Regions from separate parts of the Mesorhizobium sp. UC74_2 genome, predicted to be linked through region 1. Evidence: riboswitches for the same ligand, from Rfam matches in the RefSeq annotation. Region 1 holds a riboswitch; the other holds the start of a gene.

What was found. Region 1 has a riboswitch for S-adenosylmethionine ahead of ACFJIU_RS06375 (O-succinylhomoserine sulfhydrylase). Riboswitches for the same ligand answer to the same signal wherever they lie in the genome.
Region 2: it holds a riboswitch for S-adenosylmethionine, as region 1 does, so the genes downstream of both, metA (homoserine O-succinyltransferase) here and ACFJIU_RS06375 (O-succinylhomoserine sulfhydrylase) in region 1, are expected to answer to the same signal.

The regions. Positions count from the first base shown of each region.
Region 1 covers NZ_CP170562.1:1,349,635-1,364,161, reverse strand. The annotation lists gene ACFJIU_RS06415 (dipeptide ABC transporter ATP-binding protein) at 1-1,963, shown strand, start outside; gene ACFJIU_RS06410 (GlxA family transcriptional regulator) at 2,469-3,416, opposite strand; gene ACFJIU_RS06405 (VOC family protein) at 3,505-4,161, opposite strand; gene ACFJIU_RS06400 (SDR family NAD(P)-dependent oxidoreductase) at 4,204-4,998, opposite strand; gene ACFJIU_RS06395 (transporter substrate-binding domain-containing protein) at 5,188-5,943, opposite strand; gene ACFJIU_RS06390 (MBL fold metallo-hydrolase) at 6,248-7,234, shown strand; gene ACFJIU_RS06385 (ABC transporter substrate-binding protein) at 7,333-8,103, opposite strand; gene ACFJIU_RS06380 (2'-deoxycytidine 5'-triphosphate deaminase) at 8,273-9,367, opposite strand; SAM riboswitch at 9,459-9,536, shown strand; gene ACFJIU_RS06375 (O-succinylhomoserine sulfhydrylase) at 9,622-10,809, shown strand; gene ACFJIU_RS06370 (MmcQ/YjbR family DNA-binding protein) at 10,864-11,187, opposite strand; gene ACFJIU_RS06365 (glycosyltransferase) at 11,253-12,404, opposite strand; gene apaG (Co2+/Mg2+ efflux protein ApaG) at 12,596-12,988, shown strand; gene ACFJIU_RS06355 (MFS transporter) at 12,895-14,502, opposite strand.
Region 2 covers NZ_CP170562.1:6,031,494-6,046,020, forward strand. The annotation lists gene ACFJIU_RS29470 (class I SAM-dependent methyltransferase) at 1-475, shown strand, start outside; gene ACFJIU_RS29475 (ABC transporter ATP-binding protein/permease) at 475-2,349, shown strand; gene ACFJIU_RS29480 (MFS transporter) at 2,402-3,958, opposite strand; gene ACFJIU_RS29485 (LysR family transcriptional regulator) at 4,105-4,962, shown strand; gene metA (homoserine O-succinyltransferase) at 5,001-5,924, opposite strand; SAM riboswitch at 5,974-6,051, opposite strand; gene hisC (histidinol-phosphate transaminase) at 6,303-7,412, shown strand; gene ACFJIU_RS29500 (prephenate/arogenate dehydrogenase family protein) at 7,417-8,349, shown strand; gene ACFJIU_RS29505 (DUF2125 domain-containing protein) at 8,431-9,429, opposite strand; gene ACFJIU_RS29510 (gamma-glutamylcyclotransferase) at 9,625-10,179, shown strand; gene ACFJIU_RS29515 (aldo/keto reductase) at 10,332-11,282, shown strand; gene ACFJIU_RS29520 (response regulator) at 11,419-11,784, opposite strand; gene hpt (hypoxanthine phosphoribosyltransferase) at 11,869-12,411, opposite strand; gene ACFJIU_RS29530 (hypothetical protein) at 12,455-13,102, opposite strand; gene ftsE (cell division ATP-binding protein FtsE) at 13,293-13,952, shown strand; gene ACFJIU_RS29540 (cell division protein FtsX) at 13,945-14,527, shown strand, end outside.

The sequences.
Region 1 (14,527 bases):
CTATGGCCGCCCCGGCAGCTGGACGAATGTCGTCCAGGGCGTCTCGTTCGACATCGCGCGTGGAGAAGCGTTCGGGCTTGTCGGAGAATCCGGTTGCGGCAAATCCACCGTCGCCTATCGCCTTCTCGGTTACGGTGCCGTCAACAGCCTGGCCCAGACCGGCGAGGTGCTCTTCGACGGCATCGACCTCCTGAAGCTCGACGCCAGGTCGCTGGCGCGCCTGCGCGGCAGACGCATTGCGCTGGTGCCGCAGAACCCGACGACCTCGCTCAGCCCGGGCATGCGGGTCGGAACGCAGATCCGCGAGATGATCGCCACACATAGGGCCCTGCCGGCCGGCATGACCATGGAACGGCGTCTTGCGGAGCTGTTCGCCCTGGTCGGGCTGCCGGATGTCGGCCACCGGTTCCCGCATGAGCTTTCGGGCGGCCAGCAGCAGCGCGTGACCATTGCCATGGCGGTCTCGTGCAATCCCGACCTGCTCGTCCTGGACGAGCCGACAACCGGCCTCGACGTCACGACCCAACGCCAGATCATCCAGCTGTTGAAGGATCTGAGAAGCAGCATCGGCATGGCGATGCTCTACGTCACGCACGACCTGGCCCTGCTCAGCCAGATCGCCGACCGTGTCGGCGTGATGTATGCCGGCCAGCTGGTCGAGGTCGCGCCCTGCGACGCGTTGCTGTCCGCCCCGGTGCACCCCTATTCGCGCGGCCTGATCGCGTCGATCCCGACGATCGACGGAGCAAGCGGCGGCCGGGGCCTGCGCGGAATGCTGAGGCGGGACCAGATCCCCGGCGGTTGCAAATTCGAACCGCGCTGCGACTTCGCCAAGGCGGACTGCAAGAGCATTCCACAGGCACTCGAACCGTCGGGAAAACACCGGGCCGTCGCCTGCATGCGCTGGAAGGAGATCGAACCCGCCACGGCTGCATTGACAAGAGCAGCCCGCTCGCCGCAGCCGGACATCCAGGCCGGACCGGTGCTTAGCGTCGAGGATCTTGCCTTGTCGTACCAATCGCCAAGTGTGCTTCGGAACCTTCTGGGCAAGGCAGACAACATCGTTGCCCGCGATATCGGTTTCGAACTGAAGTCGGGCGAGGTCGTCGCCCTTGTCGGCGAATCCGGCAGCGGCAAGTCGACCATCGCCCGCGCGATCAGCGGACGGCTGGAGCCGCGATCGGGCAAGATCCGCCTCGGCGGCGAGACGCTGGCGCCGGCGTTGCGGCGGCGTTCGGTCGAACAACTGCGGCAGATCCAGTACATCTTCCAGAACCCCGATGCCTCGCTCAATCCACGCAGACGCATCAGGTCGATCCTGGAACGGCCGCTGCGTCATTTCGGCATCAAATCCGACGCCACGACGCTCGAAACCGTGCTGGAGAGCGTCGGCCTGCATGCCGGCTATCTCAACCGCTACCCCGAACAGCTTTCAGGCGGCGAGCGCCAGCGCATCGCCATCGCACGCGCCTTGCTGGTCAGCCCGAAGCTTCTGATCTGCGACGAGATCCTGTCGGCGCTCGACGTGTCGGTCCAGTCGCGCATTGTCGAGCTGCTGCAGTCGCTCAAGAAGCGGCATTCCGTCGCGATGCTGTTCATCTCGCATGATCTTGCCGTCGTGCAGCAGTTGGCCGACAGGGTGGCGGTGCTATACCGGGGCGAGCTCCTGCAGATGGCGGAGACCGCCACACTGCTGGAATCCCCCCTGCACCCCTACACCCAGATGCTGCTCGAGGCCGCACCCGGGCTGCGCAGGGACCAGTATGTCGCAAGCCCCCCGGCCATACCCGGCGAGACGTCGGCAGGCGGACAGGGATGTCCACTCGCGGGCCGCTGCCCGCGACAGATCGGAACGGTCTGCGCCGAAAGCCGCCCGCCGCTCCGCAAGACCGAGACGGGCTTCATCCGTTGCCATATGCCGAGCAGCCAGCTGGCGCGAGGCGACGAACTGGCGGTGGCGTGATCCGGCGAGACAGATGCCGACCTCCAGGGCCGGCTACTCATTGTTGTCGGCTGCGATATCCCACTGAAGAAACCCGGCTATTCTCGCGCATATCTCCTCATAGAAATCTCGCCGGTCAAAATCGGAGCAGACCATTTCGACCCGGTTGAATTGAGCAATGTATGTGCCGTCACTGGCCCAGTCACCAGCCGGCGTCGCGTTCACGATCGTTATGCTGAGCCATGGCCGGCCATCCGCGCCGCCAAAACTGACGGCGCCCGTCTGCCTGAGCTCGGGCTGCCCCTGGAGAAATGCTATCAACGGGCCTGTTTCGGAAAGTGTGTTCCGCGCGTGTGAAGGCAGGATCGAGATGTACCAATAGCTGGAAATGCGCTTGTCCCTCCCGGAAGCCTTCTGAGTATTCCACCAGAGCAATTCCAGCAGAAGTGTACGTGGTTTCGCGTCCGGAGTTTCATAAAAACAAAGAGTTGGAGCGTTTCCGCAAAAAACGGAAGCGCTCCAAGTGTCAGCTGGCGAGCGACGATTCCCGCGCGCTGCGCCGGATCGCCATCGGCGGCTGCCCGAAGGCGCGGATGAAGGCGCGCCGCATGCGTTCGCGATCGGCGAAACCGGTTTCGGCAGCAACGACGTCGATCGGATGCCGGCTCTGCTCCATCATCACGCGCGCCGTCTCGAGCCGCAGGTTCTCCACCGCCTTGGCCGGCGTCTGCCCAGTCTCGGCGCGGAAGGCACGACTGAACTGGCGTGGGCTGAGATGCGCTGCCTCGGCGAGCTCCTCCACCGAGAGCGCCGAGCGCAGGTTCACCCTGGCATAAGCCAGCGCATTCTGGATACGATCCGACTTGGCATCGAGAGCCAGCAATTCGGAATGCTGCGACTGGCCGCCGGCGCGACGGTGATAGAGCACCAGCCGCTGCGCCACCGCCCGCGCCAGATCCGCGCCGAGATCCTTCTCGATCATGCCGAGCGCCATGTCGATGCCGGCACTCATCCCTGCTGACGTCCAGATGGAGCCATCGACGATGAAGATACGATCCTCTTCCATTCGCATCTTTGGATAACGGGCCTGGAGTTTCTGTGCGACGAGCCAGTGCGTGGTCGCCCGCCTGCCGTCGAGAAGGCCTGCCTCCGCGAGGATAGCGGTGCCCATGCAGATCGAGGCGATGCGACGCGTCGACTTGAAGGCCTTGCGCGCGAACGCCACGATGGCGGGAGCAGGATCATCGACCACGATTCCCGTTCCGAAGATCAGCGTGTCATGCCCGGACAGGCGCAGCTTGTGGGTCTCGATCGGAATACCGAGCGAATTGCTCAACAGGCCGCCCGTCTCCGACAGGATCTCCATCTCGTAGACCTTTTCGCCGGCGACCAGATTGGCGAACTCGAACGCCGAAGCGGCGGCCAGGCTCATCATCTGGAAGCCGGGTGTCAGCACGAAACCGATCCTCAGCATCAGCACATTCCCCTTTTAGCCTTGGCGCAATAGGTGGAATATAAGAAAATCAGGTCATCTTCTACAACGATCGCGAAGCCGCCGTGTTTCAGAGCGGCAGGTCCGTGCCGGCCTTTTCCGCCACCATGTGAGCGGCATACCAGTCCGGCCAGTTGAAATCGTGCTGGCCGCCGTTCCGCTTCTCGTGCTCGCCATGTGCTTCCGCCGCCCGACGAAGCGCTGCCGCCAGGTCGCCCACCGAACCATATGTGGTGACGTCTGCTTCGACGCGCCCCGGCAACCGCGCGGTGATCTCCTGGAGAATCCAGCCATTGCCGTCTGGATCGCTGAACGTGGCGAAGGAATTGTAGCTGCGTCCCTCCGGATCGCGTCCGGGAAGCGCCGGCCCACCGACTGCGGCGCGATGGAACGCGTCGCTCACCTCGGCGCCATGCGTCTTGAGGCTCACACGCGCCGCCTCGATGTCGGCCACGATCAGATAGAGCCCCTGCGCGGAGCCAGGCACTGCCGGTGTAAGCCCCTTGCCGAAATGAACGGAGGTGTTCGAACCGGGCGGCGTGAACTGCACGACGCGGAATGCATCGCCGTTGACGAAGTCGGCATCAAGCCGCCAGCCGAGACCGGCATAGAAGGCCTTGGCCCGATCGACATCGGCGACTGGCAGCACGACCACTTCCAGTTTCAAGGCGGAAGACGAGTTTTCGGAACTTTCCTGAAGAGATTGGGACATTGTCGCTTCTTTCAAAGTCGGTTGTCGGCATTGCGGGCAGCATGTCAGGGATCGATGTCAGGCAGCGTAGCGTTTGGCAGGCGTACCCAATGAGAGATTGGGCCGGAGCGCATTGCGTGCCGCCTCGAAGGTCTGCCAATCGGCGATGTCGGGCAGCGAAGGGATGGTGACCAGTTCACCCTGCCGCAGTCCCGCCAGCGCGGCATCGACCATGGCGTCGGCCGACATGACGATTTCGGCGGGCAGATGCTCGACCGGCCTGCCGGAGAGTTCCCAGAAGTCGGTTGCTGTCGCGCCCGGAAGCACGGCCTGAACGCGGACGCCCTTGTCGGCGAGCTCATGATGGAGCGATTGCGAGAAGGCCAGGACAAAGGCTTTGCTACCGCCATAGACGCCATTCAGCGTTTCCGGCGATATGGCGACGATCGAGGCGATGTTGATGATGGTGCCTTTGCCGCGTGCAACAAACCCCGGCGCTACCGCATAGGCCAGCCGCATCGGTGCGGTCACGTTGACGTCGATCATCGACTGCATGGCATCGATGTCGCTGGTAAGCAGCGGCGCGACGGCGCCAATACCCGCATTGTTGACCAGCATGGTGATGCTGGCATCGGTGCGCAGCAGGTTTTCGACCTGCTTCAGATCGGCGCTCTTGCCGAGATCGGCCGGAAGCACTTCGACCGAACGGCCTGTCTCGTCGCTGATCGCGTTTGCAAGGTTGCGCAGCCTCCCGGCGTTGCGCGCCACCAGGATCAGATCGTAGCCCTGTTTCGCCAGACGATCGGCATAGATCGCGCCAATGCCTGACGATGCGCCGGTGACGAGAGCCGTACCTTTGTGTTCGCTTGTCATCTCAATCTCCTTTGGCGCTCCCGTCGATCGGGGCGCCAGCTATAGATAGGACGACCGGTTTTCGTCATGAATGTCGAAGATACCACCTTTTAGGACATTCGGGGTTATGGAACCGGAGTTTGGTGCAGACAACAAAACGGGCGCCTGCGGCGCCCGTAGATCCATCGGTTCTTGATCGGCTTCAGCCGCTCAATAGATGTCGAAGTCGAAATATTTTGCCTGCACCTTCTTGTAGGTGCCGTCGGCCACGATGGCATCGATCGCGGCGTTGAAACGCCCACGCAGCGCGTCCTCGCCCTGGCGGATGGCGATGCCGATCTCGGCCTCCGTGCCCTTGATGTCGCCTATCAGCTTGCAGCAATCCTTGCCGCTGCCGTTTTTGACCCAGTCGACCAGCACGAACTTGTCGGTGATGATGGCGTCGAGCCGGCCGTTGACGAGGTCGGCGACAGCATCCTCATGCGTCGGGTAGAGCTTCACGTCGGCGCCGGCCTTGGCGTAGACATCCTGCGCATAGGTGGCCTGCATGGTCGAGCCCTGCGCGCCCAGCGTCTTGCCGTCGAGCGCCGCCGGCTCGGTGCCGGTCACGGTGGTGTCCTTCAGGCCGGCCAGCGCCAGCGGCGTCGCATAATATTTGTTGGTGAAGGCGACCTGCTTCTTGCGTTCCTCGGTGATGGTCATCGAGGCGATGATGGCGTCGAACTTCCCGGCCTTCAGCGCCGGGATCATGCCGTCCCAGTCCTGCGCGACGATCTCGCATTCGATCTTCATCTGGGTGCACAGCGCATTGGCGATATCGACGTCGAAGCCGGCCAGCTTGCCATCCGCCGTCACCGTGCTGAAAGGCGGCGCAGCACCTTCCGTGGCGATCTTCAGCTTCTCGGCAGCAGCCGGCGCGACCATCAACAGTGTCGCAGCCGCAGCCGAGAGGAGCCATTTCGAAATCTTCATTCTTATTTTCCCTCCATTGAGCCAGAACAGCCAGATCCTGCCAAACATGTGCCGGCAAAGCGAGGAAGCGCCAGCACCGGGCTTCGATTGGTGCTCCATCTGCCAAAGGCAAGACAGGTGCGCTTCTTCCCCGATAACGACCGACTCACGCAAAGGTGACCCGCCTCCGGCCGCATCGGGTTGAAGCGAGCGGTCCGGCTGCTAGCCTGCCTTCGGGGTTATTCTCCGGGGCGCGGAACCGGTCGGCGATGAGCGCTGCCGGGCAAGGCCGTGCCCGCTGACCTTTGGAGTCCCATCAATGGCCAGTTTCACCCTTTCCCGCCGCACCGTCATGGCAAGCGCCGGCGCTCTCGCCACCGCTGCCATCCTCGACCTGCCCGCCGGCATCGCTCCGGCCCGGGCACAAGACGCAGCCGTGAGCCACAACCCCGGCTTCTATCGCTATAAGGTCGGCGACATCACCGTCACCGCCCTCAATGACGGTTTCGGCAAACGCCCGCTCGAAGGGTTCATCCGCAACGCCGAACTGGCCGACGTCGAGAAAGCGCTGGAAGCCGCCTATCTGCCAAGCGACGCACTTTCGATCTCCTACACCACGCTGGCGCTGCAGATCGGCGACAGGCTGGTGCTGATCGACACCGGCAATGGTGATTCCGGCGCGCCGACCTCCGGGGTCTGGATGAACAATTTCAAGGCAGCCGGCTTCACGCCGGAGGATGTCTCGACCGTCATCATCAGCCATTTCCACGGCGACCACATCAACGGCTTCCGCCTCAAGGACGGCACCGCCGTCTTCCCCAACGCCGAGGTGATGGTGCCGGCTGCCGAATGGGCGTTCTGGATGGACGATGCCAAAATGAACGCCGCTCCGGAAGCCGCCAGGAACGCCTTCGCCACCGTGCGCCGTGTCTTCGGCCCCGTCGCCAAGGATGTGAAACAGTTCGAAGCCGACAAGGAACTGGTGCCCGGCGTGACCGCGATAGCCGCTCCGGGCCACACGCCCGGCCACACCGTCTTCGCCATCACCTCCGGCGAAGGCAGGCTGATGGCCCTGTCGGACACCACCAACCATCCCGCGCTCTTCGTACGCAACCCCGACTGGACGGCGATCTTCGACATGGACGGGCCGCAGGCAACGGCCACCCGACGCAAGCTGCTCGACATGGCGGCAGCGGAGAAGATGCAGGTCGCCTTCTACCACGCCCCCTTCCCCGCCACCGGCCACATCGCCAAAGCGGGCAACGGCTTCGAACTGGTGCCGGTGCAGTGGAGCAGCGCTATCTGACCCATGTGACCTGATCGCAATGTCCACATGACAACAAAAGGCCGGGACATGTCCCGGCCTTTCATCAGCTTCGGTGAAGGCTGGCGACCAGCCCCAACTCAATAGATGTCGAAGTCGAAATATTTCGACTGGATCTTCTTGTAGGTGCCGTCGGCAACGATGGCGTCGATGGCGGCATTGAACTTCTCGCGCAATTCGTTGTCCTCCTTGCGGATCGCGATGCCAGCCTCGGTCTCGGTTCCCTTGACGTCGCCGATCATCTTGCAGCAGTCCTTGGCCGAGCCGTTCTTCATCCAGTCGACCAGCACGAACTTGTCGGAAAGGACGGCGTCGAGGCGGCCGTTGACGAGGTCGGTCACCGCCTCTTCCTGCGTCGGATAGAGTTTCACGTCAGCGCCGGCCTTGGCGTAGACGTCCTGCGCATAGTTCGCCTGCGTGGTTGAAGCCTGCGCACCCACGGTCTTGCCCTTGACCGCCTCGCCATCCGTACTAGCCAGCGTGCTGTCCTTCAGTGCGACCAGCGCCAGCGGCGTGGTGTAATATTTGTTGGTGAAGGCCACCTTCTGCTTGCGCTCTTCGGTGATGCTCATCGAGGCGATGATGGCGTCGAATTTCTTGGCCTGCAGCGCCGGGATCATGCCGTCCCAATCCTGCGTGACGATCTCGCATTCGGCCTTCATCTGCGCACACAGAGCATTGGCGATGTCGATGTCGAAACCTTCGAGCTTGCCGTCGGCGGTGAGAGTGTTGAAAGGAGGATAAGCACCCTCCGTGCCGATCTTGATCTTGTCGGCGGCAAGAGCGGCACTGGCGCCTGCCACCAACATCGTGGCGGCCGCGACCGTTGCGAACCATCTGGACATCTTCATCATTTTCCCCCTCGGGTTGGTCTTGTTGTCCGCGAACAGCCAAGCACGCCGCCGAGGGCCAGGCAAGCACAGGATGCGACGTGGACTTGCTGCTTTAGCCGGGTGGCTCTCGGTGAGGCACTAGGGGAATAGGCAATCGTTTTCTGCCCTACTCCCCTATTCCCCTACTCTATCTCGCCGCCCGAAAATGCTTCGACAGCTTCAGCCCCTGCGCCTGGTAATTGGAGCCGAGATCGGTGCCGTAGAGCGCGGTCGGCCGCTTCAGCATATGCTCGAAGACCAGCCGGCCGACGATCTGGCCATGGTCGAGGATGAACGGCACCTCGTGGCTGCGCACTTCGAGCACCGCGCGGCTGCCGGTGCCGCCGGCGGCGGAATGGCCGAAGCCCGGATCGAAGAAGCCGGCGTAGTGCACGCGGAATTCGCCGACCAGCGGATCGAACGGCGTCATCTCCGCAGCATAGAGCGGCGGCACATGCACCGCTTCCTGGCTGACCAGGATATAGAACTCGTCGGGATCGAGCACCAGTTCGCCAGCGCCGCTGCGATAGAGCGGCTCCCAGAAGTCGACGATGTCCTGCGCGGCGCGCTTGTCGACATCGACCAGCCCGGTGTGATGCTTGCCGCGGTAGCCGACCAGCCCGTCCTTGTCGCCGGCCAGGTCGATGGACAGCGCGATACCGCCGTTGGAGATATTGGGCGGATCGATTGCCACCAGTGTCTCGGCGCGGTGCAGCGCGTGCAGTTCGTCTTCCGACAACAGCGCATTGCCGGTGCGGAAACGGATCTGCGACAGGCGCGAGCCGGTGCGGACGACGATCGGGAACGTCCGCGGGCTGACTTCGAGATAAAGCTGGCCGCGATAGCCGGCGGCGATCTTGTCGAATTCCTGGCCATGATCGGTCATGACACGGGTGAAGATGTCGAGCCGGCCGGTGGAGCTCTTCGGATTGGTCGAGGCGGAAATGTCGCCAGGCAATTCCAGGCTTTCCAGCAGCGGCACGATGTAGACGCAGCCCGTCTCCAGCACCGCGCCGTCGGCGAGGTCGATTTCGTGCAGTTTCAGCCGCTCGAGCTTGGCTTCCACCGTGCTGTGGGGGCCGGGCAGGAAACTGGCGCGGACACGGTAGGCCTTTTCGCCAAGGCGAAGGTCGAGGCTGGCCGGCTGGATCTGGTCGCCATCGAGCGGGCGCGGCGACTTCAGGCTGCCTGCCTGGAACAGCGCCGCGATGTCCTGATCGGGAAGAATGCCTGTCTTGCGCAATGACAACTCCACAGGTGGCTCAAGTCAGCCAGTCCTCCATGCTCTTAATGAAGCCGGCAATTGACGCAAGCCGCCCCCGGGTCTAAAGGGTGCTTTATCCCGTGGTGATTTGGCCGGTCGGCTTGCAGCCACGTTAAACAAGTCGCTAAAGGACCGCAGGGCCCGACAAAGGCCGTATGGACCGGTTGCGACTTCGCGGCCGGTTTTTTGTGCCTGCCAGTCATATGGCAGCCAGTTTGTGTCGGAATGGAACCATGACCGAGAAAAAGCGCAATTGGAAACCCGCAACCCAGCTCGTCCACGCTGGCACGCTGCGATCGGGCTTCGGCGAGATGTCGGAAGCGATGTTCCTGACGCAAGGTTATCACTATGACAGCGCCGAGCGCGCCGAGGCCCGCTTCAAGGGCGAAGAGCCCGGTTTCATCTATTCGCGTTATGCCAACCCGACCGTCGACATGTTCGAAAAGCGCATGTGCGCGCTGGAAGGCGCGGAAGATGCCCGCGCCACCGCATCGGGCATGGCCGCGGTGACGGCAGCCGTGCTGTGCGGCCTCAAGGCAGGCGACCACATCGTCGCCGCGCGCGCGCTGTTCGGCTCCTGTCGCTGGGTGGTCGAGACGCTGGCACCGAAGTACGGCATCGAGGCGACACTGGTCGACGGCACCGAAATCGGGAACTGGGAAGCCGCGGTCCGACCCAACACCAGGCTGTTCTTCCTGGAAAGCCCGACCAACCCGACGCTGGAAGTGGTCGACATCGCTGCCGTCGCCAGGCTGGCCAATTCGATCGGCGCCAGACTGGTGGTGGACAATGTCTTCGCCACGCCGTTGATGCAGAAGCCGCTGGAGCTCGGCGCGCACATCGTCGTCTATTCGGCCACCAAGCACATCGATGGCCAGGGCCGCTGCCTCGGCGGCATCGTGCTGTCTGACAAGAAGTGGATCGACGAGAACCTGCACGACTATTTCCGCCATACCGGGCCGAGCCTGTCGCCCTTCAATGCCTGGGTGCTGCTGAAGGGCCTGGAGACGCTGCCGCTGCGCGTGCGCCAGCAGACGGAAGCAGCAAGCAAGATCGCCGACTTCCTGGCCGACCATCCGAAGGTCGGGCGGCTGATCTATCCGGGCCGCGCCGACCATCCGCAGGCCGACATCATCAGGAAGCAGATGACCGGCGGCTCGACGCTGATCTGCTTCGACCTCAAGGGCGGCAAGAAATCGGCCTTCGCCTTCGAGAACGCGCTCGACGTGGTGCTGATCTCCAACAATCTGGGCGACGCCAAGAGCCTGATCACCCATCCGGCAACGACGACGCACAAGAACCTGACCGACGAGGCACGCGCCGAATTGGGCATCGGCGAAGGCACGTTGCGCCTGTCGCTCGGCCTCGAAGACACCGATGACCTGCTCGAAGACATCGAACAGGCGCTCGCCAAGGCGTGACAACTCGAGCGGAATGCAATGGGAAGGAACCCCGCATTCCGCTCCGTTTCCCTGCTAACGCAGCGATTTCGGCGCGACCGAGCGCCAGCTCATCGCCATGGCATGGCGGACGGTTTCCTCGTCCGCCTTTTCCAGCCGGACCCGCGTCCAGCCCTTCTGGCCCCACGAGCCGGGGATCGGCTCGAACTGGCTCGCCGATGTTTCGAGCAGCAGCCGCTGCTCGTCCGGCGCTAGCTTGATGACGGCGCGGCCGTCCTTTGGCCGCAGCGTTGCGAAGATCCTGCCGCGCACGCGGAAATCGGTGACATCGAAATGGCTGCTCTGCTCGGCTTCGGGGAAACCCAGCGCGATCTGGCAATAGCGATCCTCGGACAGCACGGCCAACCTCCCCTGCCTCCGGCAATCATGCCGCAAACCGGCTGGCGGCGATACCGCTGAAAAGGTCAAGCGCCCGACAAAACCTCATCGGCTTCATCGGACTTGGTGGTGATGTTCATGGTGTTGCCGCGCCAGTCGATGGCGCCGCCGAGCCAGCCGCGCAGCCAGATGGCCGGGACCATGATGTCGCGCACCACCATGGCGGCGATCAGCCGCGGCGAGGCGTGCCAGCCCTTGGCCAGCGCCAGCGCGTATTCCGGCAGATAGACGGCAGCCAGCACCAGCAAGGTGGTCGAGAGCATGTCTGCGCCTGAGCCGGCGGCGGCAATCAGCGCGAACAGCAACGGCATGGCCGCGCCGACAAACAGCTCCGGCGCGAAAAACAGAGGGAAAGTGACGCGGCGCAGTCTTGCCCAGCGCGCCTGGCGCGACCACACGGCCTCCACCTTGCGGTGCCCGAGCGGCTGCTCGAACGGCGAAGCCACCAGGTGGACCTTAAGGCCGAGCCCGTTGACCAGTTTGGTCGCTGCAGCGTCCTCGGCGATCTCGGCGGCCAGCGCGTGGATGCCGCCATTGGCATCGAGCAGCGGCTTCGACCACAACATGCTCTTGCCCTGCGCGAAGCCGAGACCGGCGGCAGCCCCGGTATATTGCCAGCGCGCCTGCAGCGTGTTGAGGAAGGCACATTCGACCTCGGCCCAGAAACCGTCTGGACGCGAACCGACCGGCGTCGAGCAGACGAGGCCGCTGTCGGGGCGCCAAGCCTGCATCATGTTCTGGATGTAGTCGCGCGGCATCAGAACGTTGGAGTCGGCCAGGATCACCCAGTCGTGCCGCGCCGCTTCCCAGCCTTTGACGCAGTTGTTCAGCTTGGGATTGCCGCTGATACGATCGTCGCCGAACAGGAGACGCGCCGGTACCTCGGGGAAACGCGCCATGGTGGTGCGGATCGCCAGCGCAACCGGGTCATCGGTGTGGGCAACACAGAAGATCAGTTCGTAGTCCGGCCAGTCGAGCCGGAAGGCGCGCTCAAGCGTCTCGGGCGTAAAGGGCTCGATACCGCGCGCGGGTATGACGATCGAAACCGGCGGTGCATCGCTACGAGGTGCCGGTGCAGTGCGTCGTCGTTCCAGCTGGGACCACGCCAGTCCTATGGAAACGAGATTGGTGAGAAGCAGGGCGGCAGAGAAAGATGCGGCTGCGATTGTCAGGTCCATGAAGTCAGGTCACTCCCGGAAACGCGGCCTGAAAGCCTTGTTAGGCTGCGTCCAGGAATCATCACGGGACCGGACGCGATCGGCGCACACCATCACCGTTTCATGTCGTGCACATGACAGAAGGTTGACCATGACGGTGCACGGGCGGAAACTCGTTGCAGTTTTTGGTACCGAGTCGCATCAGGTTGCCCATGTACAGCGCAGTCACCCGCAACATCGTGGTCGAGGTGGAACCCTTCTACCTCGAAGACCGCTCGGACCCCGACGAGAGCCGTTACGTATGGGGCTACCGGGTGACGATCGACAACCGCTCGGACGAGTTCGTGCAGCTTCTGTCGCGCTACTGGCACATCACCGACGGCATGGGACAAGTGGAGGAAGTACGCGGCCCTGGCGTCGTCGGCGAAAAACCGGAACTGAACCCCGGCGACAGCTACCAATACACGTCGGGCTGCCCGCTTTCGACGCCATCCGGCATCATGGTCGGGCACTACACGATGCGCAATGCGCGCGGCGAGCAGTTCGACATCGCCATCCCGGCCTTCTCGCTCGACCTGCCCGACGCCAGGCGCGTGGTGAACTGAGGGAGGCCCCTTCTCCCAAAGGGAGAAGAGAAGGTGCCATCCCTCACACCGCCGCAGTCCGCCGCCAGATGACCAGGCTGACGACGACCAGCAGCGTTGCCGCGGCCGCGATGACGCCGAAAAAGGCCTGATCGAAGGCCGTACCGGCAAGTGCCGTCAGCACATCGGCTTCGGCCGGCGCCAATTTCTCGGCGATCAGCAAAGCCTCGTCCAGGCTGTCGCCCGCCTGCGCCGCAATGCCCTGCGGCAACACCAGGGCATAGGTGTAGAGCCCTGACATCAGCGAGCCGAGAAAGGCAATGCCGAGCGCGCCGCCAAGCTCGAACGAGACCTCCTCGATCGAAGCCGCCATGCCGGCGCGTTCCTCCGGCGCCGACAGCATGATGACGCTGGACGCCGCCGTCATTGCCGCGCCGAAGCCGAAGCCCATCAGCGACAGCGCGGTGAGCCACAGCCAGGTTTCGCCACGGTAGACGCAGGAGATAGGCGACAAGCATCGCCCCCGCAAGAAACAGTGACGACCACAGCACGCGCGTGGCGCCAATCCGTGGCAACGCCAGGCCGGTCAATGGGCCGGCGACGAAGGCTGCGAGCGGGATCGGCAGGATGATCAGGCCGGCCTGCAGCGGTGAGAGACCGAGCACCAGCTGCAGACGCTGGCTGAACACCAACTCCACGCCGATCAAGGCCGCCGACGCCACCATGGCGGTCGCCACACCCGCCGAGAAGCGCGCATTGGTGAAGAGCGAGAAGTCGATCAGCGGCGTGCGGCTGGCGAGCTGGCGGCGCACGAAGACGACGATGGTGATGAGACCGACTGTGAAGGTGAGCGCGGCTGTCGGCCATGACGGATCGCGCTTGGCGATTTCCTTGATGGCATAGGTCAGTCCCACAAGACCGATCATGACCTGGATCGAGCCGATCAGATCCCAGGGGTGGTCACTGTTGCCTGGTCTGTTGGGCAGCAACGTTGCCCCGGCGAGCAGTGCGACCAGCACCACCGGCACGTTGATCAGGAAGACCGAACCCCACCAGAAATGCTCCAGCAGCGCGCCGCCGACGACCGGCCCGAAGGCGGCACCGCCAGAAGCCACCGCCGCCCAGACGCCGATGGCGAAGGCGCGTTCCTTTTCATCCATGAAGGTCAGCCTGATCAGCGACAGGGTGGCGGGCATCATCATGGCGGCACCAACAGCGAGCAAGGCGCGGGCCGCAATCAGCCAGGCCGGAGCCTGTGAAAACGCGGCTCCCAGCGAGGCCAGGCCGAACACGACGAGGCCGGCCAGGAACATGCGCTTGTGGCCGAGCCGATCGCCCAGCGTGCCGACGCCCGGCAACAAGCCGGCGACCACCAGCGGGTAGGCATTGATGATCCAGAGCTTCTCCGTCGCCGTTGCCCTCAGCTCGTGCGTCAGCGTGGGAAGCGCGGTGTAGAGCACCGTCATGTCTATGACGATCAGGAACAGCGCGCTCGACACGATGGCCAGAACCAGCCAGCGGTTGGACGGGGACATGATGACTTCCTTCAGTGTACTTTTA
Region 2 (14,527 bases), 1.6 Mb from region 1:
TTCCCTGGAGCATACGGAAAATCCACGCGAGACACTGAATGAGGTCTGGCGTGTGCTGGCGCCGGCCGGTCACGTCGTCATTGTCGTGCCGAACCGGCGCGGTGTGTGGGCGCGTTTCGAACACACACCGTTCGGCACCGGAAGGCCTTATTCGCGTGGGCAGATCGCGGAGTTGCTGCGCGAGGCGAACTTCACTCCGGCCGCCTGGTCGGATGGACTTTATTTCCCCCCCTCGCAACGCCGTTTCATGATGCGCTTCCAGTCGCTTTTTGAAAGCGCCGGACGGCGGATGTGGCCGATCTTCTCCGGCGTCATCGCGGTGTCGGCGCAGAAGCGGCTCTACCAGGGCGTGCCGGTGGTGCAACGCGCATCGCGCCGCGTCTTCGTGCCGGTGTTCTCCCCGCAAGGTGCGACACGGCTCGGCCGACAGGTCAACGAGGCCGATGGGTTGGGAGCTCGCGGAGCGCAACGGTGATGAGCGAGATATCCGGCACCACCGTCCAGGCTGAAATGAGCAGCCTTCGCGATCAGCTGGCCACGGTCCGGCAGGGGTTGAGCCTGTCGCCAGGGCGCCGTGCGCTGCTGATCTTCGGCGCTGGCATTCTCGCGATCATCCTCGCCACGGCCTACGGCCAGATCCTGCTCAATCGCTGGAACCAGCCGTTCTACGATTCGCTGCAACGGCGCGACTTGACCGCCTTTCTCGATCAGCTTGGCGTTTTCGCGATGATTGCCGGTGGGCTGCTCGTGCTCAACATCGGCCAGCAATGGCTCAATCAGCGCTTCCGCCTGAAGCTGCGTGAAGCGCTGACCATCGACCTGATCGAGGAATGGCTGAAACCGAACCGTGCGTTCCGCGTCGCCAATGCGGGAGCCATCGGTGTCAACCCTGATCAGCGCATGCAACAGGATGCCGGACACCTGTCCGATCTTTCGACCGATCTCGGAGTCGGTCTGGTGCAATCCTTCATCCTGCTGGTGTCGTTCGTCGGCGTGCTCTGGGCACTGTCCTCGGGGTTTGTCTTCAACATAGGCGGACATGCCATCGCCATTCCAGGCTACATGGTCTGGGCCGCGTTCCTCTATGCCGGGATCGCGTCCTGGCTGAGCTGGCTGGTCGGGCGACCGTTGATCGGGCTGAACAGCGACCGCTATGCACGCGAGGCGGACCTGCGTTTTTCCATGGTTCGCGTGAACGAGAACATCGATGCCATCGCGCTTTCGCACGGTGAAACAAGCGAGAAACGGCGGCTGGCGACGGATCTCGCCGCGCTGATCGCTTCGATCATGCGGATCTTCCGCGCTCAGATCAATCTGGGCTGGGTAACGGACACCTATGGCTGGATAACCGTGGTTGCGCCGATCCTGGTGGCGGCGCCGGTCTATTTCGCCGGCGACATCACGTTCGGTGGGCTGATGATGGCGGTTGGCGCCTTCAACCAGGTCCATTCCTCCCTGCGCTGGTTCGTCAACAACATCGGCGCCATTGCCGACTGGCGTGCCACGCTGATGCGGGTCGCCGACTTCCGCATGGCGCTGAAGGAGACCGATCAGTTGCATGGCAACGAGCAGCATATCGAGGTGTTCGAAACCGAGGACGGCACCATGGTGTTCGAGGACCTGATCGTCGGGGCGACCTCGGGCTGCTCGAGACTGGCGCAGAAGTCGGTGACGATCAAACCGGGCGAGCATGTGCTGATCACCGGCGACCCGAGTGCCGGCAAGACGCTGTTCTTCCGGGCAGTGGCCGGGCTGTGGCCCTGGGGAGCAGGGCGCATCGGCATGCCGGCAGGTGCCAATCTCGCCTTCGTCCCGCGCACGCCGTATTTTGCACCCGGCACGCTGCGCGAGGTGCTGGTCGACGGCGTCACGACTATCGACGATGCGAGCACCAGGCGTGTTCTGGCCGAGGCCGGTCTCGATCACCTCGCGCCGTCGCTTGACCGCCACGCCCGCTGGGACAGGGAACTCAGCGAGGAAGAACAGCGGCTGGTTGCTTTTGCCAGGCTCGCCCTGCAGAAACCGGACTGGGTGGTGATCGACGAAGCGATGGACACGTTCAGCGGCACGATCGCCAAGCGCATCTTCGCCATGCTGGGCAAGCATCTGCCCAAGGCGGGCATCGTCAACATCGGCCGTGGCCAGCACAACTACAACTTCTTCCCGCGCGCGCTCGAGATCATCAAATGCGCCGACCTGCCGGCGCTGCGACCGCCGCGGATAAGAGCGGGCGCGCTGGAGCCGCCACCGGTGATCCGCGCGCGCAAGCGCAACGGAAATGGCGTCAAGCGCAATGGCAACGGAGCCAGGCATGATCGCGATGACGAGAAGGTCGAGCACGTGAACTAGAGGTAAACCGTCCCGTTGTCGGCGGGACGGTTTACGAGCGGATCTTGCACGCTCAGAGGATATGCGATTCCGCGCGTGCTTCGGATGCCGAAATCGGCCCGGCCTTGCTGGAACCGAAGATGGCGAAGGACAGCGCGGCCAGGACCCATACGCCGAGGCCGCCATAAAGCATCACCCAGCCGAAACCTTCGACCAGAGCCGAGTGGACCACATCCGCCGGCACCGCCAGACCCGGCTGGCTGCCATCGTGCAATGCACTGGTGTTGCCGGCGGCAATCCTTTCGGCAATCGCACGCAGGTCAACCCCTTCGGTCGCGTTCGGCAGGCCCTTCTTCAGGCCGTGCAGGATGCCTTCGACAAGGACAAACCCCATTACCGCAATGTTGATGGCGAGCGCGATCAGGCGGGCGCTGGTGTCGATGCCCGAGGCCATGCCGGCACGGCTCGCCGGCACCGAACCGGTCGTCATGTTGGTGGCCGGCGTCGTGGTGAGACCGAGGCCGATGCCCGCGACGAGCGCACCGGGCAGCACCGTGAGGCCGCTTGCCGCCTCGGAAGCGGAACCCAGCCACATCAGGATGAAGCCGAGGCCGATGGTGAACAGGCCGAGCGGGATGACGATGCGCGCGTTGAAGCGCGCCAGCAGGTACTGGGCGATCGGCGGCATCACCAGGAAAGGCACCGTATAGGCCAGTACCGCGAGACCTGTCCTGGTGCTGTCATAACCCAGCCCGACCGAAAAATAGATCGGCAGGTAAATCATGAACGGCCAGTAGCTGAAGTTCATGCCGACGCAGCCGACGATCGCGCCGGAGAAGTCACGGATCCTGAAGACCGAGAAGTCGAACATCGGGTGAGTGTGGTAGCGTTCCACCAGCACGAATGCGATGAAGCCGACGATCGTGGCCGCGGCAATACCGAGCGCGGCCGGGCTCAGGAAGCCACCGAAGTCAGGGGCCTGGGTGATGTAGTAGGCGAGGCCGAAGACGGCAGCGCTGAGGGTGACAATGCCAAAGACATCGAGCTTCTTGGCCTGCGGATCGCGCGATTCGGTGACGCCGGCATAGGTGAGGACCAGGCAAAGAACCGCCAGCGGTGCGTGTACGAGGAAAACCCATTGCCAGGTGGACAAGGCGACGATTCCGCCGCCGATGATCGGTCCGAAACCGAGACCGATGCCTGCAATCACGCCCCAGATGGCGAAGGCCTTGCCGCGTTCCCTGCCATCCTGGAACTGATGCGAGAGAATGGCGATGGAGCAGATGAACATGGCGCCGCCGGCCATACCCTGCAGGAAGCGCGCGACGATCAGCAGCGAAGTGTTGGGCGCCAGCCCGCACATCAGCGAGGTCAGGCCGAAGGCCGCGACCGTAATGGCGAAGACAAATTTCCTGCCGAAGCGATCGGCGAAAGTTCCGGTCGCCATCAACACGGTGGTGCAGGCGATGGTGTAGGCGTTCATGATCCATTGCATGGCCTTGAAATCGGCCTGCAGCACACGCTCCAGCGTCGGCAGGATGACCGGTACGCTCGAAATCTCCAGGCCGAACATCAAGGCGGACAGGCACACGGCCGCCAGCACGAGACCGTTTGTATTGGGGGTAGGCATCAAAAACCTCCGGCGCCGGCGGAGGCGATGTCCACGCCCACGCCGCTCAATTGCGTTGTGAAATCCGAATTCCAGATAGTTGCAGCTTGAACATAAGAAAATGCGATGTAAATCTATTTCAGAGATAACAAATTGGTATGCTGACAATGTTGTCACTAGACGTCGAGGCCGTGCAGGCCTTTGTCATGGTTGCCGACCTTCAGAGTTTCACCCGAGCCGCCGATGCGTTGGGTACGACCCAGGCGGCGATCAGCGTGAAACTCAAGCGCCTCGAGGAGAAGGTTGGCCGCAAGCTGATCGAGCGCACGCCGCGTCACGTGCGGCTTTCAGCGGAAGGAGCGGTGTTCATCCAGCCTGCGCGTGATTTTCTCGTTGCGCATGACCGTGCCGTTGCCGGGCTCTTCTCCTGTGCCCGCCGTTTCGCGCTGGGCATCGCAGCCCACGTCGCCGGCCCGGAGGTGACGACCCTGCTGGCGCGGCTCAACGAACATGATCCCGCGCTGACCATCGAGGTACAGGTCGACAATTCGCGCAATCTGCTCGATGCGTTCGATCGCGGCGAGCTGGATGCTGCCATCGTGCGGCGCGAGGACGATCGTCGCGACGGCGAGGTCCTTGGGCCTGAGCATTTCGGCTGGTTCGCCGCTCCCAGTTTCCGTTGCCGGCCGGACGAGCCGATACGGCTTGCCGCCCTGTCTCCGGCATGTGGCGTGCGCGACATCGGCACCCATGCACTAGACGATGCCGGCATCGCCTGGACGGAGGTGTTCCTGGGCGGCGGCTCGTCGGTGGTGATGGCAGCTGTGTCGGCGGGACTCGCCATGGCCGTATTCTCCGAGCGGCTTGCACCGGTCGGTACTGTCGAAGTCACCCGCAGGTTCAATCTGCCGCCGTTGCCGTCCTCGGAAATCGTGCTGCATTCGACGCTGACCGATCAGCGTTCGCGCGATGCGCTGCGCACCATCGCCTGCGCCTTCCGCGAGCATCGCGCCGCAGCGGCATAGGCGGAAGCGCGCCTGTCAGGCGCGCTCCAGGCTACCGGTCAGCGCTTCCTGCCGATATTTTCCAGGTCGTAGGCGGTGGTCTGATAGACGCTGTTGATCCAGTTGCCGAACAGGAGATGGGCGTGCGAGCGCCAGCGGTTGAGCGGCGGGCGCCTGGGGTCGTCGTCCGGGTAATATTCGTGCGGCACCGCGATCGATACGCCGGCATTGACGTCGCGGTCGTATTCTTCCTTGAGCGACGTCGAGTCGTATTCGATGTGGTTGAACATGTAGAGCCGGTTGCCAGCCTGCTCGGCAAGCAGGCTTGGACCTGTCTCTTCCGAATCCATCAGCAATTCCAGGCCGGAACCCGCTGGAATGTCGGCGGTCCGCACCTCGGTCCAGCGCGAGACCGGAATCGCGAAATCATCCGAGAAGCCGGAGAGATAGGGAGAGGCGGGCGCGTTGTTGCGATGGCGGAAGACGCCGAACGCCTTCTCCTCCAGCGTGTGTTTCGGGACTTGATGGAAATGCCAGGCAGCGGCCATTGCCCCCCAGCAGATGAAGAACGACGAATGCACGTTGGTCTTCGTCCAGTCGAGGATGCGCTGCAGTTCGTTCCAGTAGGTCACATCCTCGAAAGGCAGCAACTCCACCGGCGCGCCGGTGATGATGAAGCCGTCGAACCTGCGATCCTTAACTTCCTCCCAGGTCTGGTAGAAGGTGATGAGATGTTCCTCGGAGGTGTTCTTGGCCTTATGGTTGCCGACGCGGACCAGGGTCAGTTCGACCTGCAGCGGCGTGGCGCCGATCAGCCGGGCAAACTGCGTCTCCGTCCTGATCTTGTTGGGCATCAGGTTGAGCAGGCCGATCTGGAGGGGACGGATGTCCTGGCGCAGGGCGGTCTGCTCGTCCATTATGGACACGCCCTCCTTGACCAGAACTTCACGGGCGGGGAGCTGATCGGGGATCTTGATCGGCACTTTGCGAACTCCAAAAAACAAAACCGGCATTGCTGTCGCAAAGCCGGTTTACGGATCGCAAACGGCCCTTTAGCGACTTATTTAACGTGGCTGCAAGCCGACCGGCCAAATCACCACGGATCGATGTCCTGCTAATACGCCGACCAAGCGATGGCGTCAATCGATGGTGAGGCGGGTCGCTCAAACGCTGGGCCAGGCGGTTCGGTTTTCCTCGACAAGCGGCGGTGCGGGCGGTATTTCCGCCACTGGAGCATTTTTGTAGCCAGGTGGAATCACGTGGCGTCACAAAAATACCTCGAAAACAAAAACTTAAAGCGTTTCCGCGAAACGGAAACGCTCTGGCCTCCGGCCGGAGGCATCAATCACGGACCTTTCGACATGACCAAGGCAACCGACCTGCTTCGCCCGCAACCCCGCGCCGGTATCATGGATATCGAGGCGTATGTGCCGGGCAAGGGCGTCGCGCATGGTGTCGCCAAAGTCCATAAACTCTCGGCCAATGAAAATCCGCTCGGACCCTCTCCGAAAGCAGTCGAGGCAGCGCAGGAGGCTGCAGCCGGATTGGAACGTTATCCGGACGGCCAGGCGACCAGACTGCGCCAGGCAATCGCCGATGCGCACGGGCTCAACATTGCCAACATCCAGTGTTTCAACGGTTCCGATGAGGCGCTCGGCCTGCTGGCGCGCATCTATCTCGGCGCGGGCGACGAGGCGATCTACACCGAGCACGGCTTCCTGGCCTACCGGATATTTATCCTCGCAGCTGGTGCAACGCCGGTGGTGGCAAAGGAGGCCGACGAGCGCGTCGACGTCGACGCCATCCTTGCGGCCGTGACGCCGCGCACCAGGATGGTATTCCTGGCCAATCCGAACAATCCGACCGGCACCTATATTCCCTTCGGAGAGGTGCGACGCCTGCATGCCGGTCTGCCGAAGAACGTGCTTCTGGTGCTGGATGCGGCTTATGCCGAGTTCGTGCGCCGCAATGACTACGAAGCGGGCGTCGAACTGGTCGCGGGCAACGAGAATGTCGTGATGACACGCACCTTTTCCAAGGTGCATGGGCTCGGCGGCGCGCGTATCGGCTGGTCCTATGCACCAGCGCATGTGGTCGATGCGCTCGAGCGTGTCCGCGATCCCTTCAACGTCAGTGCCACCGCCATTGCGGCAGGCGAAGCCGCGATACGCGACCGCGGCCATGTCGAGCGCTCGGTGCACCATGTCGAGACGTGGGTGGCGTGGCTGACTGAAGAACTGACCCGGCTCGGCCTGCGGGTGACACCGAGCGTCGGCAACTTCATCCTGATCCATTTCCCGGATGACAGCAGACATTCCGCGCCGGAAGCGGACGGGTATCTGAGTGAGCGAGGCTATATCCTGCGGCGCGTTGCCGGCTACGGTTTTCCCAACGCGCTGCGGATGACGGTCGGAACCGAAGAAGCCAATCGCGGCGTGGTCGCCACACTTACCGAATTCCTGAAAAGCTGAAAAAATGTCCGAACCCATGTTTGAAAAGATCGCCCTCATCGGCATCGGCCTGATCGGTTCTTCGCTGGCGCGCGTGGTGCGCCGGGAAGGACTTGCCCGCCACATTGCCGTCTCCACCCGCCGTCCGGAGACGTTGAAACGTGCGGAGGAGCTGAAGCTCGGCGACAGCTACACGACCGATGCGAAGGTGGCGGTGCGCGACGCCGATCTTGTCATCGTCTCGGTACCGGTGGGCGCTTCCGGTGCCGTTGCCGAGGAGATCGCACCGGCGCTGAAGAAGGGCGCCATCCTGACCGATGTCGGCTCCACCAAGCAGTCGGTGGTCGCGCAGATGTCGCCTTTCGTGCCGGAGGGCGTGCATTTCATTCCCGGCCATCCGCTGGCTGGTACCGAGAATTCCGGTCCTGACGCCGGTTTTCCGGACCTGTTCGACAACCGCTGGTGCATCTTCACGCCGCTGCCGGATACCGATCCAAAAGCGCTGGAGACATTGTCGGAATTCTGGCGTCGCTGTGGTTCGAACATCGACACGATGACGCCCGAGCATCACGACATGACGCTGGCCATCGTTTCGCATCTGCCGCATATCATCGCCTACAACATCGTCGGTACGGCCGACGATCTGGCCAATGTGACGAAGTCCGAGGTCATCAAGTATTCGGCCTCGGGTTTCCGCGACTTCACACGCCTCGCCGCCTCGGACCCGACCATGTGGCGGGACGTGTGCCTGCACAACAAGGATGCCATCCTGGAGATGCTTGCGCGCTTCTCGGAGGATCTTTCCTCGCTGCAAAGGGCGATCCGCTGGGGCGACGGCGACAAGCTGTTCGACCTGTTCACGCGCACCCGCGCCATCCGCCGCTCGATCATCCAGGCCGGCCAGGATATCGATGTTCCCGACTTCGGGCGCCAGGTGGTGGAGCATCCGGGCAAATGAGTAGGGGAATAGGACAATAAGGGAGCAGGGGGATAAGTTACGCTATTGCGTGGCCACTCCCTGGTGGCAGTACCTACTGCCCTATTCCACCGGCTTGATCATCCCGAGCGGGATGAAGCCGAGCGAAGCGCGGCCCTTTACCACCTTCAGTGGCATCGTCGGTTCGTTGCCGAGCATGGAAAGGGCAGCGAAACCCTGCCGGATCTGGTTTGCCTGTTCCGGGATCGCCGTGGCGAGGATGGCCGCCACCGCTTTCGGGTTCTGCAGCTTGATGTTGAGGGTGGCGTCGATCAGACCGTCGGCGTCGACCGCGATAGGGCCTGCAAGGACGATGCGGGCTTCGCCGGAAGACAATTCGAGGTTCCTGATCTCGGCGGATTGACCGCGCAGGCTTTTTGGCGGTGCGCCGAGCAGGGGAATGCCATTCTTGACCGTGGCGTCACCCTTGCCGCTGAAGGGCGGGAGCACCCGGCCGCCAATGGTGTGAGCGTCGATTTCCAGGTCGGTGAAATCATGAGTCAGCACAAGATCCTGGCCGTTGGGGCTGGCCGCCGCGGTGAGCTGGCCGACACTGAACAGCTGGACGGGATCGGTCTCATCGGTCGGGTCGGTCTGGCCGTTGAAGCCCTCCGCCGTCACCGAAATGCGGCTGGGCAGGGGCCACCACAGATGTCCGCTGATGTCCAGCTGGTCCCAGTCGATCCACAGCGGCGGCATGTCGGGCACAGAGGTGCGCAACGGTCCGTCGAGATTGACATTCGGCGTCAGCGGCTGGGCGAGGCTTGCCGTGGCGATCATGCCGCCGGCGGCCGCTGCAACGTTCCTGGCATCATCCTGATAGGCGAGCCCGTCGCAGGTGACCACGAAACGCATGGGGTAGCCGCTGACGGTCAGATTGGCGCAGTCGGCGTTGATCCCCTTGGCGGCAAGGGCGGCAACAGTGTTCGTCGCGTCGCTTCTGACGCGTGCGGCCAGCCAGTACCAGCCCGCACTGTAGAGACCGAACAGGACGAGCGAGGCCAGGATCAGCCGGGGCAGCCAGCGCCGACGTTTTGGCTTGGTCTGGTCACTTGACGTCATGCTGTGGCCCTCGATAACGCAGAAAGAACCGGAATGACCATCCCGGTCGAAGTGATTTGGTGCGGACGACTATGCCTGCTTAAGGCGGGAATGCGATGAAAATGAAACGGCATTCCGCCCTGTCTGTTTGCTTGTCGCATGATCTTTGTCCAAAAGGTCTGCGACCTTTTGGGATCACGCTTTAGGCTTGGCGATATGGGCGATTTTTGGGTTTTTGGCTACGGTTCGCTGATCTGGCGGCCCGGTTTCGCGCATGTCGAAACGCAAAGGGCGCGCCTGCACGGCTATCGACGCTCGCTCTGCGTCTATTCCTTCGTGCATCGCGGCACCCGCGAAAGGCCTGGGCTGGTGCTCGGGCTCGACCGTGGCGGTTCCTGCATCGGGCTGGCCTTCCGGGTGCCCGGCGAATTGCGTGACGAGGTTATCGCCTATCTGCGCGAGCGTGAACTGGTCACCAACGTCTACCTCGAACGCTGGGTGAAGGTGGCTCTGGAGGACGGCCGCATGGCGGATGCGGTGACCTATGTCGCCGACCGTGGCCATGAGCAATATGCCGGCGCACTCGAGGAAGCGGAGGCCGCTGCCGTCGTGCGCGGCGCCGTCGGCCAGTCGGGTGTCAACGAAGACTACGTTCTCAATACCATCCAGCATCTCGAGGCGCTCGGCATCCGCGACCGCTGGCTGGAAGAGGTGGCGCGGCGGATCGTCCCGCCTGAAAACGCTTCTGGCCCATTGAACCCTGCGCGCTAATCCCTAGCTTCCTGCGGGGACCGGCGCCCCCGCCGGCATTAGAGCGGTTCCGTTCTTACGGAAACGCGGAAACGCTCTAAGTTTGTTTTCGCCGCATTCTTGTAACGCCAGGTGATTCCACCTGGCTACAAAATGCCCTAGGGAGACCCATCTTGGATAGACGTCTGCTCGGTCGTACCGACCTCGAAATCGCGCCGCTCGTGCTGGGCGGCAACGTGTTTGGCTGGACCGTCGACGAAAAGACGTCCTTCGATCTGCTGGACCGTTTCGTCGACGGCGGGCTCAACACCATTGATACCGCGAATGTTTATTCGCGCTGGGTGCCCGGCAACAAGGGCGGCGAGTCGGAGACCATCATCGGCAAGTGGATGAAGGCGCGGGGCAATCGCGAGAAGGTGGTCGTCATCACCAAGGTCGGCGCGGATATGGGGCAGGGCAAGAGGGACCTTTCCGCTGGCCACATCGAACGGGCGGTGGAAGATTCGTTGAGGCGCCTGCGGACCGACGTCATCGACCTCTATCTTTCGCACTGGCCGGATCCGAGTGTGCCTTACGAGGAGACGCTCGGCGCCTACCAGACCCTTCTCGCCAAGGGCAAGGTTCGCCATATCGGCTGCTCGAACCTCGACGCGGGCCAGTTGCGGGCGGCGCTGGATGTCGCCAAGCTGCGCAATCTGCCGCGCTACGAAGTGCTGCAGCCGGAATACAATCTCTATGATCGTGCGTCCTATGACGGTCCTCTGCGCGACCTTTGCATGGCGGAGGGACTCGGCGTGATCACCTATTTCAGCCTCGCCAAAGGGTTCCTGTCGGGCAAATATCGCAGCAAGGCCGATCTCGGCAAAAGTGCCGCGCGCGGCGAGGATGTGGAGGCTTATCTCAACAGGCGCGGCATGCGCATTCTGGCAGCGCTTGATGCCGTCGCCGGGCGACACGCGGCCAAGCCAGCAGAAGTCGCGCTCGCCTGGGTGATCGCACGGCAGGGCGTGACGGCGCCGATCGCCAGCGCGACCACGTCGGAACAGATGGCAAGCCTGGTACGCGCCGCCTCGCTTCGGCTCACGCAGGCGGATATCGAAGAACTGGACAAGGCGAGCGCTTAGCTCGCCTTGAGATGGCTGGAGCAATTCCAGGAAAACTGCGTAGCGGTTTTCCGTCCGGAATTGCGTGAAAACTAAAAGTTAGAGCGTTTCCGCGTTTCCGTAAAAAACGGAAACGCTCTAGTGGCAGCGGGCGCGGTCAGGCCGCCAGCGCACGACCGACGCGGTCGCGGATTTCAGCCAGGGTGAAGGGCTTCTGCACGACGTCCAGGATGATGCCGTTCAACTCGTCCGCTCGCTCGCGCTGGTCGGCATAGCCGGTCACCAGCATGATCTTGAGCGCAGGGAAAGCGGCGGCTGCCGCCTTGGCCATTTCGATGCCGTCCATCTCCGGCATGCGGATATCCGAGACGATGAGGTCGTAATTGCCATTGGCGGCATGGATGCTTTCCAGCCCCTGCGCGCCATCGGCGGCGACGTCGATATTGTAGCCTGCGCGTTCAAGCGCGCGGGCAGCCAGGGTGCGGACGGATTCATCGTCCTCGACGATCAGGAGCTTTGTCATGCGCAGAGATTTGCCCTGCAAACGTTGACGTTTTCTGAAAGTCGAAGGCGCTTCCGATTTCTTTTCAAAGCGTCGAGGCGAGTCTCAGACGTCGCCTTTCACGACCCCGACGAAGGGCAGTTCACGGAATGCGTGGCCGACATCCATGCCGTAGCCGACGACAAAATAATCCGGGCAGTCGAAGCCGACATAGTCTGCATTGAGATCCGTCTGGCGCCGCATGCGCTTGTCGAGCAGCACTGCGACGGAACAGCTCCTGGCGCCGCGCGACAGCATCAGTTCGCGGGTGAACTTCAGCGTCTTGCCGGATTCCAGGATGTCGTCGATCAAAAGCACGTCGCGGCCGGCGACCTCATTGTCGATGTCGCGCAGCACGCGCACCTGGCCGCTTTCGGTTCCGGCGCCATAGCTGGAAATGAAGATGAACTCGACCTCCGGCGACAGGCCGGCGTCGTGCATGGCACGAATCAGGTCGGCCGCGAAAATGAAGGAGCCCTTCAGCACCGAGATGACCAGAAGGTCGTGATAATCGTGGGCTGCGATTTCCTTGGCTAGTTCCAGATTGCGACGCGCGATTGCCGACGCCGAAAACAGAACCTCGATATCCTTGCCGCGCACAACTGGCATGAAGATCCTTTCTGGGAATGCGCGGGACAGCCGCAGCCGTCGCTTATCGCGCGAAGGTGACCGAGACGGCCGTTACACCGTTTCTAGGCACGTCGAGGCGGCTGGAAAAGGCAAATCTTTCGCCAGGCGGCAAGGTGCGGCCGGATGTCCCCAGGCCATAGCGGGTGATACGGCCATCGTTGCCCGTCACGCGGATCTCCAGCGGCGGCAGTTCGGCCGCTTCCATGCCATCGTTTCCGGCTTCGCCATCGACCAGAAGCACGGGCCTGTGTCCGCTGCTGTCGACGCGCGAACTCACGCCGGAAATGCTGAGCGCGGTGGTCGCCTTGTCGTCAGGGCCGAAGAACGCATTTTCGTGGAACAAGGCGTGACCTCCGGAGACCCAGAAGGCCAACATGGCAATTGCAACACCGCCGCTCCAGAACAACGGCCCGCCTGCTGACGCATCGCGCATCTCAGGCACAGTTTCGCCCTTGCGAAGCATGCCCATGCCGTCAAGCAAGGGCGCCTGCTCAACCGCTTCCACAGGGGCTTGCGGTGGCGGTCTGTCGAACTGGGTGGGAGAATCAGGACCAAGCACGATGAAATCGGCGTCGACCACATCCGCGGCCACGGCGCTGCCGTTGCGAGCCGATGAGGCCGCCGTCATGATTTCGCCGGAAACCGGGCGTGCCGTGCCGTGATCGGCCATGCCTTGATATGGTTGCCTCTGTTCGCCCTCTGTTTCCATTCCGTAGACAAAAATGGTTAATGCTTCCCGACCGAAATCGATTTACAGCGACAGCCGATGCCGAAATTAACCGGCGGTTAACCATGCCGGTCAATGGTCGTTTCACAGATACGGGCGGACTGCCGCCAAACACAGTTCCAGGTCGCCGCACGTGATCCGCTTCGAAAATGTCGGCCTCCGCTACGGCATGGGTCCGGAGATTCTCCGTGACATCACCTTGCATGTTCCGGAGCGCTCCTTCCAATTCCTCAGCGGGCCCTCCGGTGCCGGCAAGACGACCTTGCTGCGCCTTCTGTTCCTGTCGCTGAAGCCGACACGCGGATTGATCACGGTGTTCGGCAAGGATCGCGCGCGCATCACGCGCGAAGAGCTGCCGCATCTGCGCCGCCGTATCGGCGTGGTGTTCCAGGATTTCCGCCTGCTGGACCATATGACGACCTATGAGAACGTGGCGTTGCCCCTGCGCGTGCGTGGCCGTGAGGAATCGAGCTACCGCACCGACGTCGTCGAACTTCTGAAGTGGGTCGGTCTTGGCGACCGCATGCACGTGCTGCCGCCAGTCCTCTCCGGCGGTGAGAAGCAGCGTGCGGCGATCGCGCGCGCGCTGATCGAGCAGCCGCAGATCCTGCTTGCCGATGAACCGACGGGCAATGTCGATCCGCAACTGGCGCGTCGGCTGCTCCGGCTGTTCATAGAACTGAATCGCCTCGGCACAGCCGTCGTGATCGCCACCCACGATCTTGCTCTGATGGATCAGGTCGATGCCCGGCGACTGATCCTGTCGGGAGGAAGGCTGGACATCTATGACTGAGATGACGGCCGATCACGAAGAGGAAGAGGGCGAGATCCATCGCGCCGAGGCGCCCCAGCGCGCGCAGCGCAAGATGGCGCCCATCGTGCCGGCGCAGAACATCGCTGGACGCGCGCTGGTGTTCGTCATCGCCATCATGACCTTCCTGTCCTGCCTCACCTTTGGTGGCGTCACCCTGGTGCGGAGCACGGCTGCGGTGTGGGAGAATCAGATTTCGCGCGAGGCGACGATCCAGATCAAGCCGGTCGACGGTCTCGACATGGAAGCGACGCTCGCCAGCGCCGCGGAGATCGCCGCCAAGTTCCCGGGTGTCGAAGGGACCAGCATCATCGATCGTGACGCCACAGCGCGATTGCTGGCGCCCTGGCTGGGCAGCGGGCTCAACATCGACGAACTGCCGGTGCCGCGCCTTGTCGTCGTCACCATCGACGAGAACAATCCTCCCAATTTCACAGCCATGCGCGAGGCGTTGACCAATACGATCGCCAGCGCCTCGCTGGACGATCACCGCACCTGGGTCGACCGTCTGGTCGCCATGGCGCGCACGACGGTGACCATAGGCATGCTGGTCCTGG